Regions from separate parts of the Novosphingobium rhizovicinum genome, predicted to be linked through region 1. Evidence: riboswitches for the same ligand, from Rfam matches in the RefSeq annotation. Region 1 holds a riboswitch; each other region holds the start of a gene.
What was found. Region 1 has a riboswitch for cobalamin ahead of ABUH87_RS15670 (TonB-dependent receptor). Riboswitches for the same ligand answer to the same signal wherever they lie in the genome.
Positions count from the first base shown of each region.

Region 2: linked by a shared signal. The riboswitch ahead of ABUH87_RS14550 (TonB-dependent receptor plug domain-containing protein) and the one ahead of ABUH87_RS15670 (TonB-dependent receptor) in region 1 are both predicted to bind cobalamin.
Region 3: linked by a shared signal. The riboswitch ahead of ABUH87_RS12035 (TonB-dependent receptor plug domain-containing protein) and the one ahead of ABUH87_RS15670 (TonB-dependent receptor) in region 1 are both predicted to bind cobalamin.

Region 1 is NZ_JBFNXR010000052.1:318,407-321,918, reverse strand. It holds gene ABUH87_RS15670 (TonB-dependent receptor) at 1-1,517, opposite strand, end outside; cobalamin riboswitch at 1,690-1,944, opposite strand; gene ABUH87_RS15665 (hypothetical protein) at 2,081-2,359, opposite strand; gene ABUH87_RS15660 (hypothetical protein) at 2,521-3,512, opposite strand, start outside.
Region 2 is NZ_JBFNXR010000052.1:40,920-44,431, forward strand. It holds gene ABUH87_RS14540 (cobyrinic acid a,c-diamide synthase CobB) at 1-517, opposite strand, end outside; gene ABUH87_RS14545 (hypothetical protein) at 555-1,142, opposite strand; cobalamin riboswitch at 1,363-1,569, opposite strand; cobalamin riboswitch at 1,628-1,817, shown strand; gene ABUH87_RS14550 (TonB-dependent receptor plug domain-containing protein) at 2,033-3,512, shown strand, end outside.
Region 3 is NZ_JBFNXR010000048.1:41,900-45,411, forward strand. It holds gene ABUH87_RS12035 (TonB-dependent receptor plug domain-containing protein) at 1-1,274, opposite strand, end outside; cobalamin riboswitch at 1,377-1,569, opposite strand; gene ABUH87_RS12040 (cell wall hydrolase) at 1,782-2,918, shown strand; gene ABUH87_RS12045 (hypothetical protein) at 3,081-3,389, shown strand.

The sequences.
Region 1 (3,512 bases):
GTCGACACGAGCGCGCCAACCGGGTCAGCCGCGGTGGCGTAGGAGACGTAGAGCGACATGAACGGTACCGGGTTGAGAACCGCGCCAAGCCGCCAGGTCACCGCATCAGGCGTGGAGGTGAAGTCGTTGGCGGGGTTGATGTAGTCTCGTTTGGCGATTTCGGGTCGGTCATACCGCAACCCGCCGACGAGAGAGAAACGATCGCCCAAGGCCAGACGATCCTCCGCGAAGATCGCGTACTGCCTGATCGTGTTCTTGTAGCGGGCCTGGGTCGCCGCAGCCCCGGTCTGCTGGATAAACCGCCCCACGAAGGGGTCAGCGATATCCACGAGACGGGTGGCGTTGTTCCCGCTGTTGCTGACGTTCTTGTAGGTGATGTCGTTGTAGTCCGCGCCGATCACGAAGCGATTGTCGATCCCGCTGTCGAGATCGTGCGACAGCGTCGCAGTCGTACGGTTCCCTGTCTGCCGCTGAAGATGGTAGAGTTCGAGAAAGCTTGACTGGCGAATGGTCGCTGCCGCCGTGGCACTTGCGGCTATCCACCTGGCGTTCTCGCTGTTGAACCAGTACTTGTTCGCGGTCAGATGATAGAACGTGCTGCGCAGCGTGAGCGTGTCGCTTGGCGCCCACTCAACTCGCAGCTGGCTCCAGTTGTCGCGGAAGCGCAAGTCGGCATCGCTGACGTTGTAGTTGTTCTTGCGGATCGAAAGGTCGAGCCCGTCGTCGATCAGCGGCACACCGAACCAGGTTCGCGGCTTCTGGCGGCTGTAATCGTGCGAGACAGTCAGGCTGAGCGTTTCTGTCGGGTGGAAGCGCAGTGCACCCGAAAGAGCGATAGCGCTGCTGTCACCACGCTCCATCCAGCCATTGGACTGGCGATAGCTGGCATCGACGCGGTAGCCGATGCGATCGGTAACCGGGCCGCCGCTGCCTGCCGCCAGGTTCGCAAACCCATAGGACCCCAGCCCTGCCCGCAAGGCGTGCTGGTACTCATCGCTCGGCTGCTTGCGCACGACGTTCACCGCACCGCCGATCGCGGCCTCGCCATAGAGAACCGAAGCGGGTCCGCGCAGCACTTCGACCGCCTCCGCCATCCACGGGTCCGCCGGGAACGTCAGAGTGTTGTTGTACATCCGCATGCCGTCGTAGAGCTGCATCACGCTGTTCTGACCGGCGAACCCGCGAGCCGAGAGGTTGTAGCCAAATACGCCCGAGGTGTTCACGATACCGGTGGCGCGGGCTGCGGCGTCCTGAACCGTAAGGTCGCCGCGCAGGCGGATCGCATCACCATCGAGAATTTCGACGCTCGCCGGTGTCTGAAGCGGCGTGAGATTGAGCCGGCTTCCGCCCTCGCTGACCTTGTTGAGCTGCAGCGGGTCCACCACGCCGGTGACGATGATCTCGCCAGTCGGATCGTCCTCTCGGGCTGCCGGCTGCGTCTGCGCGGACGCCGGTGAGCATAGAAGCATGCTCAGCACGAGCGCGAAAATACACGTGTCTGTATGATGAAAAGCCATTGAAAGTGCCCCGTCGGCATCAGGTGACGTAGGCGGGGCGTCCGCACGAACGGTCGGCGCGCGCCAACGGGCGGACGCCAGAAAGCGCCCGCGGCACGAACCGATACGGCCCCAGCCGCTCGTTCGTCGCTCGACGGAAGAACCGTGCCTGGGCCATCCCCTGGACCAAAGCATGAGCGACCAGACGCCGGCAGGTCTCCTGGCTCACGGGTCATCGCTTGATACACGGCCTTCCCAGGCCTCGCATGACTTAGCGTCCGGCCCAGTGGCTGCGACAAAGACGTGTGTCCTGCCGCGTGTGCATCGCGCTCACCGCTTACAGTTGCAGGGACAGCCCCGGATTTGGACCTTCAGGCATGCGCCTGAACCGTCCTCACCGCGTTCCCTTTTAAGCCTCTCTCAAGGCACCGGCGCGATCATTATCCGGCGCCGCTACTGGAGCGGTGCCGGACGCGCGCCGGATAGTAGGTGCGAGGTCGGTCCGCAAGCCTCCATTCATGCGAAGCGGCTGGAGCGATTTGCCGGAGCAACTGTGTTGCGACGCGGAGATTGTTCCTGCTTGTCTACTCCGCCGCGCCGGGAAGCCGCTCTGCAGCCAGCACATCATCATAACCGCTTTTCAGGCGACCTCCGCGAGCGATCTGATTCAGGGCCCGCGCTCTCAAATTCTCGCCTTGCACTGCCAGTGCCGCCGCCAGCGCCCGGTCAGCGACATCGCCGGCATCGAGCACGCTGCCCCGGGGCGCCTCTCCTTGCAGGTCTTCGATATAACGGAAGAGGGCAGACGGCCTGCGGCTCTGCGTCGGTTCAGCCGGTCTGACAGAACTCGTTGTGTAGGTCATGCCGCTCTTCACGCCCGGATTTGCAGCGCACCGGTCCGTGCGCTGGAGCATGCACCGCAGCGAACCTCTGCACATGCGCAATGGCATAATGTCGCATCACAAGAGTGAGCAAGCGTATGAGGTGGCAAACAGCCCACCGTCTTATCAGTGATGCACTCCATTCACTTGCAGGCGGCGTTGCCCGCGTGGGGCTTGGTGAAGAACGCTATGGACGTCGCCGGGATGCGCGTTGAAGGTCCTGCTGATACGCCACGCAGACCGGAAAGGGAGCCGTCCGCTTGCAGGTGAGGCGTTTGGCCGTTCACCGTCACGCTTGTTCCGTCAACAGATGGCGCCTCCAGCAGCCAGACCTTTGCTCCTTCGCCTAAGGTCAGGACCTGCGGTGTATCGCCATAATTGATAGCGACCATGCCCACTCCCCCGTTCGATTCCGGCAGGCAATGAGCGTAGATTCGCAGGTTTTCCGCCGGCGAAGGAGGAGAGGCCAGAACGGTCGTACCCATCGTCCTGCGCCACAGCACGGCTGCCCAATAGTTCGGCCGCGGGTTCTTCGTACCCTCCTCGATCAGCGAGTAGTCCGATGCCGTAAGCGTGTTGTGGAACACCACGCGCACGCCCTTCTGAGCCAGCAGGCCGAGCTGATTGACATACCGGAACGTGTCCAGGAAAGTCGCTGCCCAAGGACTTCCGCCGCAAGCAGCCTGCGCCGTTTCCGTCACCCACATGGGATCGCCCCGCTCGTACTTGTCGCGGAGCCCCGAATAATATTTCCAGTCCCGCAGGGTGAGATCGAGCCATGTGGGTGTCAGCGCCTGCGATTGCTGCGCCTGCTCTGCCTGTGTGTTCGCGCAGCGCTGCGAAACGCCGCCATAAAAGTGGTATGACACTGCATCGACAGCGTTGGGATTGGCTTTCATCAGCTCTTCGGTGAGCAGCATTCTGGCCAGGGTCGCGACCGGGATCTTGCTGAGGTCGCCACCTTCGCCAACTCCCCCGGGTCCGACGATCTTCGTGTTCGGGGACACTTTGCGCGCCCAGTCGAGGAAGATCGAGAAATCGCGCGTGTAGTCTGCAACGGAATAGCCCTTGGGCAGTCGGCCTAGTGAGGCGGCATTCGGCTCGTTAATGAACTCGGCAAAGCCAAGTTCGCCTC
Region 2 (3,512 bases), 280 kb from region 1:
CCAGCCACTGCACGCCGGAGGGAACGCTCTCCTCCAGCATCGCAGCGTGGCGAGCGCTGCCAACCTTGTTGGCGAGTACGGCCGCGAGATTGACGCCCCGACGGTAGGTAGCGAGGCCCTGAACAAGGGCGCCAAACGTCTGCGCCATGGCGGAGCCGTCGATCACCGCCAGAACCGGCAGGTCAAACCGGTTCGCCAGGTCGGCGGCCGACGGGGTGCCATCGAAGAGGCCCATTACGCCTTCCACAAGGATCAGGTCCGCATCCAGTGCAGCGTCGTGCAACAGGCGCCGACACGCGGCTTCGCCAACCATGAACAAGTCGAGTTGATGCACCGGCGATCCGCAGGCGCGTTCCAGCACCATCGGGTCCAGGTAGTCTGGCCCGCACTTGAAGACACGCACCCGCCTTCCGGCGTCGCGGTGACGGCGGGCCAGAGCCGCGGTGACGAGTGTCTTGCCCTGACCTGATGATGGCGCCGCCACCATCAGAGCCGGGCACGAGCCGGTTGTGCTCATAAGGCGGGGCAAACCGGTAGTGCCAAAGGCGCGCTGCTCACTGCGCGTGGGCCCGGCTCAGGCGGGGCTGCGCGGCCTTGTACACCGCGTAGACAGTGGCGCCGATCCCGGACCACAGCAGAGTGGCAAAAAGGGTGCCCGGGAAATAGCGCTCAAGGCGCGGGAGGAACTCAGCGATGGTTGGATCAGGGTAACGTCCGCCCAGGAAGTAGAAACCGCCGCTGGAGAGCAGCTTGGATACCAATGTGGCGGCGATCAGCAATGCGATCCCCGCTGCTAGTGCTGATCGCTCTTCGCCGAACCCGTCGGCGACCACGCGACCGGCAAACCACATCACTCCATAGGCAGGCAGCAGCATCCAGTAAGCGGGCGTGAAGCAGAAGCCAGAGCCACCCATGACGAATATCGTCCAGACGTCGATGGCAAAGCCGAACAGGAACAACCCGGCAAACGCGCTTGCCCGGCGAACCAGGAAGCCCAGCAAGAAGAAACTGGCAAGGCTGGTATCAGGTAAGTGCACTACGTCGCTCAAGGCATGGCTGCGGGTGGTCAGCATCACCAAGGTAAGCGCGCAAAAGGCGACGAATTCGAAACGCGGGGAACGTGTGGACAGGTGACGGTTCATAAAGGGCTTCCGGTCTGAACGTGGAAACGCGACGCGAGCCCGCAGGCCGCGCCGATCGCACGGGGGGAGCAAGGCGGAACATGCTTCCGCCTGAAGCTGATCAGGGCTTGAACATGGCTTCACGGCTCTCCTTCGACGCGACACACGAATGTCGTCCGCCAAGGGCCACTTTCCGCAAGAACGCGGATCCCTCGTCCGCCCGGTGCATCCCGCCCGCGCGAAGGAACGACGATATCAGGCCGGTTTCCTGACTTTCCGGATCAACGCGCTCTTCGCCGCCTTCTCGAAAGCCGGAGCTTTCAATGGCACCGTGGCGATGCGCTCACCGGTTACAGTTGCGGGAGCAGTGCCGGCTTTGGCGATCATGAACCGCCATCCCGGACTTCCCGATTAAGCCCTTTCGGGCACCCGATACGCCCTCTGCCTAGGCGAGACGGCGGAGCACCGCAAGCGGCAGGTACTTGCATGCCGTCACGTCCCGCAGTAGGGGCCGCGCCGCGACGGGTTCCCCGCGAGGGGATCAAAAGGGAACTCGGGTGAAAACCCCGGGCTGCCCCTGCAACTGTAAGCGGAGAGCCATCCGGCCATTTGCCATTGGGACTTCCTGTCCTGAGAAGGCGGCCGGAACGGCGTTGACCCGCAAGCCAGGAGACCTGCCTGACGCAGTCGTTCTTCATCCGGGCAGGGTGCACCGGGTGTTCGAGGGCCCTTCCGTCAGGAGGGGTCATCCCTCGCGCAACGACAGCAACCGCCTTGCCGGGATCTCCGCGCAAGAGGTGTCATGTCGTGCCCTGCGACCTTGCGGGGGCCCTCACGCGCGCGCCTCCTTGCAACGATCGACCGGCAGGGTCCGACGCCGTTTGCAAGTAGGGGATTTCACCTTGCACCGCATGACCTCTGTGGCCACCGTACTGGCCCTCACTGCCTTTTCCATTCAGCCCGCCCATGCCGACGATGCACCTGACGGAAGCATCGTGGTGTCCGCGTTCCGCACTCCTGTCGCGCAGGAGCGCAACTCCGCCAGCGTGACGGTTCTCGACGAAGAAGCGGTCATCGAGGCGCAGCCGATCACCGTAACCGACATTCTCCTGCGTACGCCAGGCATCAGCCTTTCGCGCAACGGGGGATATGGAACAGCCACCTCGCTGCGCATCCGCGGTGCGGACGCCGGGCAGACGGTGATGGTGATCGACGGAATGCGCCTTGCCGATCCCTCTTCGACCGCAGGCGGATACGCCTTCTCCAACCTGATGCTGGACGACATCGAACGCATAGAGATCCTGCGCGGCCCACAGTCCATCCTGTGGGGCAGCGATGCGATCGGCGGCGTGGTCAATGTGCGCACGCGCCGGCCCGAGAAGCCGCTGGAAGGAAGCATGGCCATCGAGGCGGGCACGCACGAGACCGTGTCGGCCCGCGCGGGCATCGGCGGTACAAGCGAGATGGTGGACTGGCGCATCGCCGCCTCGACCTTCACCACCGATGGCATTTCGGCCCGCGCGAACGGGACGGAGGATGACGGCTATTCCCGTCAGGCCGCGAGCGGCACCGCCACTATCAGGCTCTCGCCCGACGTCTGGCTCGACCTACGCGGCTACTGGGCTGACGCACGCAGCGACTTCGACGGTTTCAGCGGAGACACCGCTGCATATGGCACGACCGGCGAATGGTCGGGCTACGCGGGGCTGAACTTCCAGCTGTTCGACGGCAAGCTGGTGAACCGCCTCGCGGTGCTGCAGACCGAGACGGACCGGGAGAACTACGACCCGAACCGCAGCATTCGCCAGATCACCTTCGACGCACAGGGCCGCATCCGCCGGTTCGAGTATCAGGGCATTTACAAGCCTGCGGACATGCTGGACATCGTATTCGGTGCCGAGCGGGAGGAGCAGCGGATGTCCACCGCTTCGCCCACGAACTCGGCGGCACCCTACACCTTGCAGCCTTACAGGGTCGATACCGACAGCCTCTATGGCCAGTTCCGTATCACCCCCCTCACCGGCCTGACGCTGAATGCCGGGGCGCGGTACGATCATAACTCCCGCTTCGGCGACAATACCGTGTTCAGCGCCGGTGGCGCATTCACGCCAAACGGGGGCGCAACCATTCTGCGGGCCAGCTACGATGAAGGCTTCAAGGCGCCTTCGCTCTACCAGCTGTTCAGTGCCTACGGAGTTGCCGACCTTGAGCCCGAAAAGGCGAAAGGCTGGGAGGTGGGCCTTGAGCACCGTTTCGGCGATATCCTCCACGCGTCGGCAGCCTGGTTCGAGCGGGAGACAGACAACCTGATCGACTTTGCCTATTGCCCCACCAGCGGCGCGCAACCAGCGGTCTGCTACATACCGGGCACGAACACGACGCGCTTCGGCT
Region 3 (3,512 bases), on a different contig from region 1:
CCGTATTCCGAGAAAAGCTGATAGAGCGTGGGAACCTTGAACCCTTCACCATACGACGCGCGCAGGCGCCAGTCGTCGCCGAGCGCGGCGCTACCGTTGGCACCGAACGTCCAGCGATCACCGAAGCGCGAATGGTCATCGTAGCGCACGCCGGCCGCCACTGTGAACGCATCCGAGTACCAGCCTAGCAGCGCGTGTCCGCTTGAAAGATGGGCCTTGCGGCGGGACGCAGAGCTGACATCGATGCGGGTCCATTCGTGATCTGCGCCGAAGTCCAGCCGGAGAGCATCGTATGCCCGCCATGCGCCCCGAAGCTCTGCACGGCGACTCTGCCCCTGTGTCTGCGAAGTCGGATCCGTCGGGGAGCTCGGGTCGAAGTAGCGGCGGCGTGTGTCTGAAACCTGGTATCCGGCATTCAGATCAACTGCGTCGGAAGACCACGCGAGCCCAGCGCGCCCGCCAATCTCTCGTGTCTTCTGGTACTCGTGCGTGTCCGCGAAGACGTAGAGAGGCGCCGGATAGCCGTCGATCTCCAGCTTGCCCTGTGTGTACCTGCCGGTGAGTGTCGCCTCCAAAGCAGACGTGAGCGCATACCTAGCGCGTCCGTTGGCCCGCCACTGTCGAAAACCGTCTTCTTCCGATCCAGCCGCTGCCTGGCTTAGCCCGTCAGTCCTCAGGTACCCGCCATTCAGCGTGACACCGTAACGGTCTGTGGACAGGCCCGCTGTCACTTGACCATCGAATGTATCGCGCGTGCCATACTCTGCGGTCGTCTCGACGCCATTGAGCTCGCGCGATGTCAGAGAGATGACACCACCGATGGCTTCCGAACCCCAGATCACCGAGTTCGATCCGCGCAGAAGCTCTACGCGCCCGACGCCACCGGCGCTGACGTTGGCGAAGTCATAGCCGCCCCCCGGTGCGGCGACATCCGCGACCCTGATGCCATCGATGAGGACCAGCACCTGCTGCGAGTTGGCGCCCCGCACGAAGACGCTCGTCGTGCCACCCAGACTGCCGTTTCGCGAGAACGTGACTCCAGGCAGACGCTCAAGCACTCGCGCGATATCGGGGCCCTGGATCGACTTCAGCTCCGCCGTCCCGATGACACTGACAGGCTGACCAGTCTTGTCGATGTCGAGGCGGCTGCCAGTGGCAAGAACGGTGATCTCCGTCCCTTCGCCAACGCCGGTCGCTGAGGCGAGCGGCACGTCCTGAGCACGTGCCTGCATCGCCAACGTGAGTGACGAACCAAGCAAAAACAGATACTTCATAGATAAACCTCCAGCCCTGAACGAATTGCCGCTCATGGCGAGAGGGCCGCGCCCATTGCTTGGCGCGCGGTCCACGCTGCATTCCGGTACACCCCGCCCGGCGCGGAACGACCGTCTTGGGCAGGTCTCCTGGCTCCCGGATCGCTGCCCACCCTCGCCTTCCCGGCCGCCTTCGAAGCTGCACCAGTGGCTGGTTGAGAGTGGACTCCCCGGTCACAGTTGCGGGGGCAGCTCGGTATCGCACCGAATTCCCTCTTAGGCCCGGCAATCGGGCACCCATGACGTGAGCGGGCGGATAGAAGCACAAGTCAGGCCTGGCAAGGGTAACTGCACGGAACCATCGCCGCGCTCGCGGAGCAGGAGTCTTTAAGCTCTTAAGGCTATGGCTGGCCCCTGTGCCGTGACGGGACGCGAGGGAATCGCCGCTGTTCTACGCTGCGCCCGCACTTATGCGGAGGGGGTGACGGTCTGCCGCCGTACACCCCCTCCCGCTAGAATCAGGATTGCATGACGGCCCGCCTCGCCCAACTCTGTCTTAACGAGCAGCGCTCCCGCGATTTCACGGCACGGCTGACACACAAAGGCATGCGAGGCCATCGCGCTAAAGCCCAGCGCAAGAAGGCCCGCCTGGCAGCAGCCCTCATGGGTCTCGCCGCTCTCCCGGCGTTTTCGGCTAACCCCAACGCACTCGCAGCTTTCCGGATCGGCGACGCAATTGCGCACGAGGCGGGAATGGACCCGATGCCGTTCGAGCGGAAGGGCGAGAGTTTTCCCGGCTCCGCGTTCTACTACCTTGATCTTGAGGCCAACCCGGCACCAGCAGCGTACTCTGCCATTGCGACCGAGATCGGGTCTGTCTTTCAGAATGAACCGGCAGCGCGCCCTCTGCGCGTCGACAACAGCGGCATCGATCGCTTGCGTGCAGAGCAGTGCCTGACGGCTGCGATCTATTACGAAGCGGCGAGCGAAGCCGATGCCGGACAGCGTGCGGTCGCCCAGGTTGTTCTTAACCGGGTCGCCCATCCCGCATATCCGAACACTGTCTGCGGCGTGGTCTTTCAAGGCTCGGAACGCACGACCGGCTGCCAGTTCACGTTCACCTGCGACGGGTCACTGGCACGCCGCCCCCAGCGTCTGTTCTGGGACCGAGCCGCAAACGTGGCCCGGCAGGCGCTGGCGGGCTATGTCTACACTCCCGCCGGTCTGGCGACGCACTATCATACGCTTGCAGTCCATCCGTACTGGGCATCAAGCTTACGCTATATGCTCACCATCGGCGCTCACCGCTTTTACAGCTTCAACGGAGCCGCCGGAAAACATGCGGTCTTCCGCTTCGCCTATCTCGGCGGCGAACCCACTCCAGGCCCTCGGCCCCGGCAGCCTGCGCCAGCCCAAGCCGGAGACACTTCAATCGATCCCGTGGACATCCAGCAGGTGTTTGATCGGGGAGCCATGCAGGCCGATCGCTCGGCGGCGTCGCTTCATACCGGCGCGCCAACGGCTGCGCCTCTCTACACCAATGAACTCACGCGCAGAGGCGGCGACGCGCTCTACAGCGGCGACAACTTGCCGGGCGGTCACGAGGTTCGAGACGAATATCGCAACAGCGGCCAGTGGATCGCCAGCCCGGTCGGCAGCTTGTGAACTGAGTACCCGTGCATTTCATCTGCTGACGTGAGCGACGGAACGCCGGTCCAGCAAGCCGGACAGATGATCCTCAACGTCTCTGAAACCATAGACTTGCACCGATGGATTAGGACAATGCGGCTAAGCCTCTCAGATCAATAACGACAAAGGGCCGCACCCATGACCATCCGCTTCGCCGCAGCAAACACGGCATCCAATATTGTCGTTCGCGCATGCCGCTGCCGGTCGGTCGAGTTGCGCCCGGTGAACGACAACGATCGACACCGGCTGGATCAGTCTCTGCTGGCCGCTGCCCTGCGCCACTTCGCGCGGCACGGCATGGCCGCCGCCGAGAACGCAGCCAATCGCGCATTGTGGGCCCGGCGCGACGGCGATGATCAAGCATGCCTGCACTGGCTCGCCCTGTGCCGTCAGCTAGACCGGCGCATGGCAGACAGCCTCACCGCTCAGATGGAGGCGGTGTCGTAAAGGGTGGTTATTGCTATTGCGATCCTTTATCATTAAGAGGCGTAATTACTGGGGCTTTTCACCTTTAGAGTGTTGCATTGTCAGCACCGCGGGCCTAGGCACGCGCGGAACGCAATTTGGAGC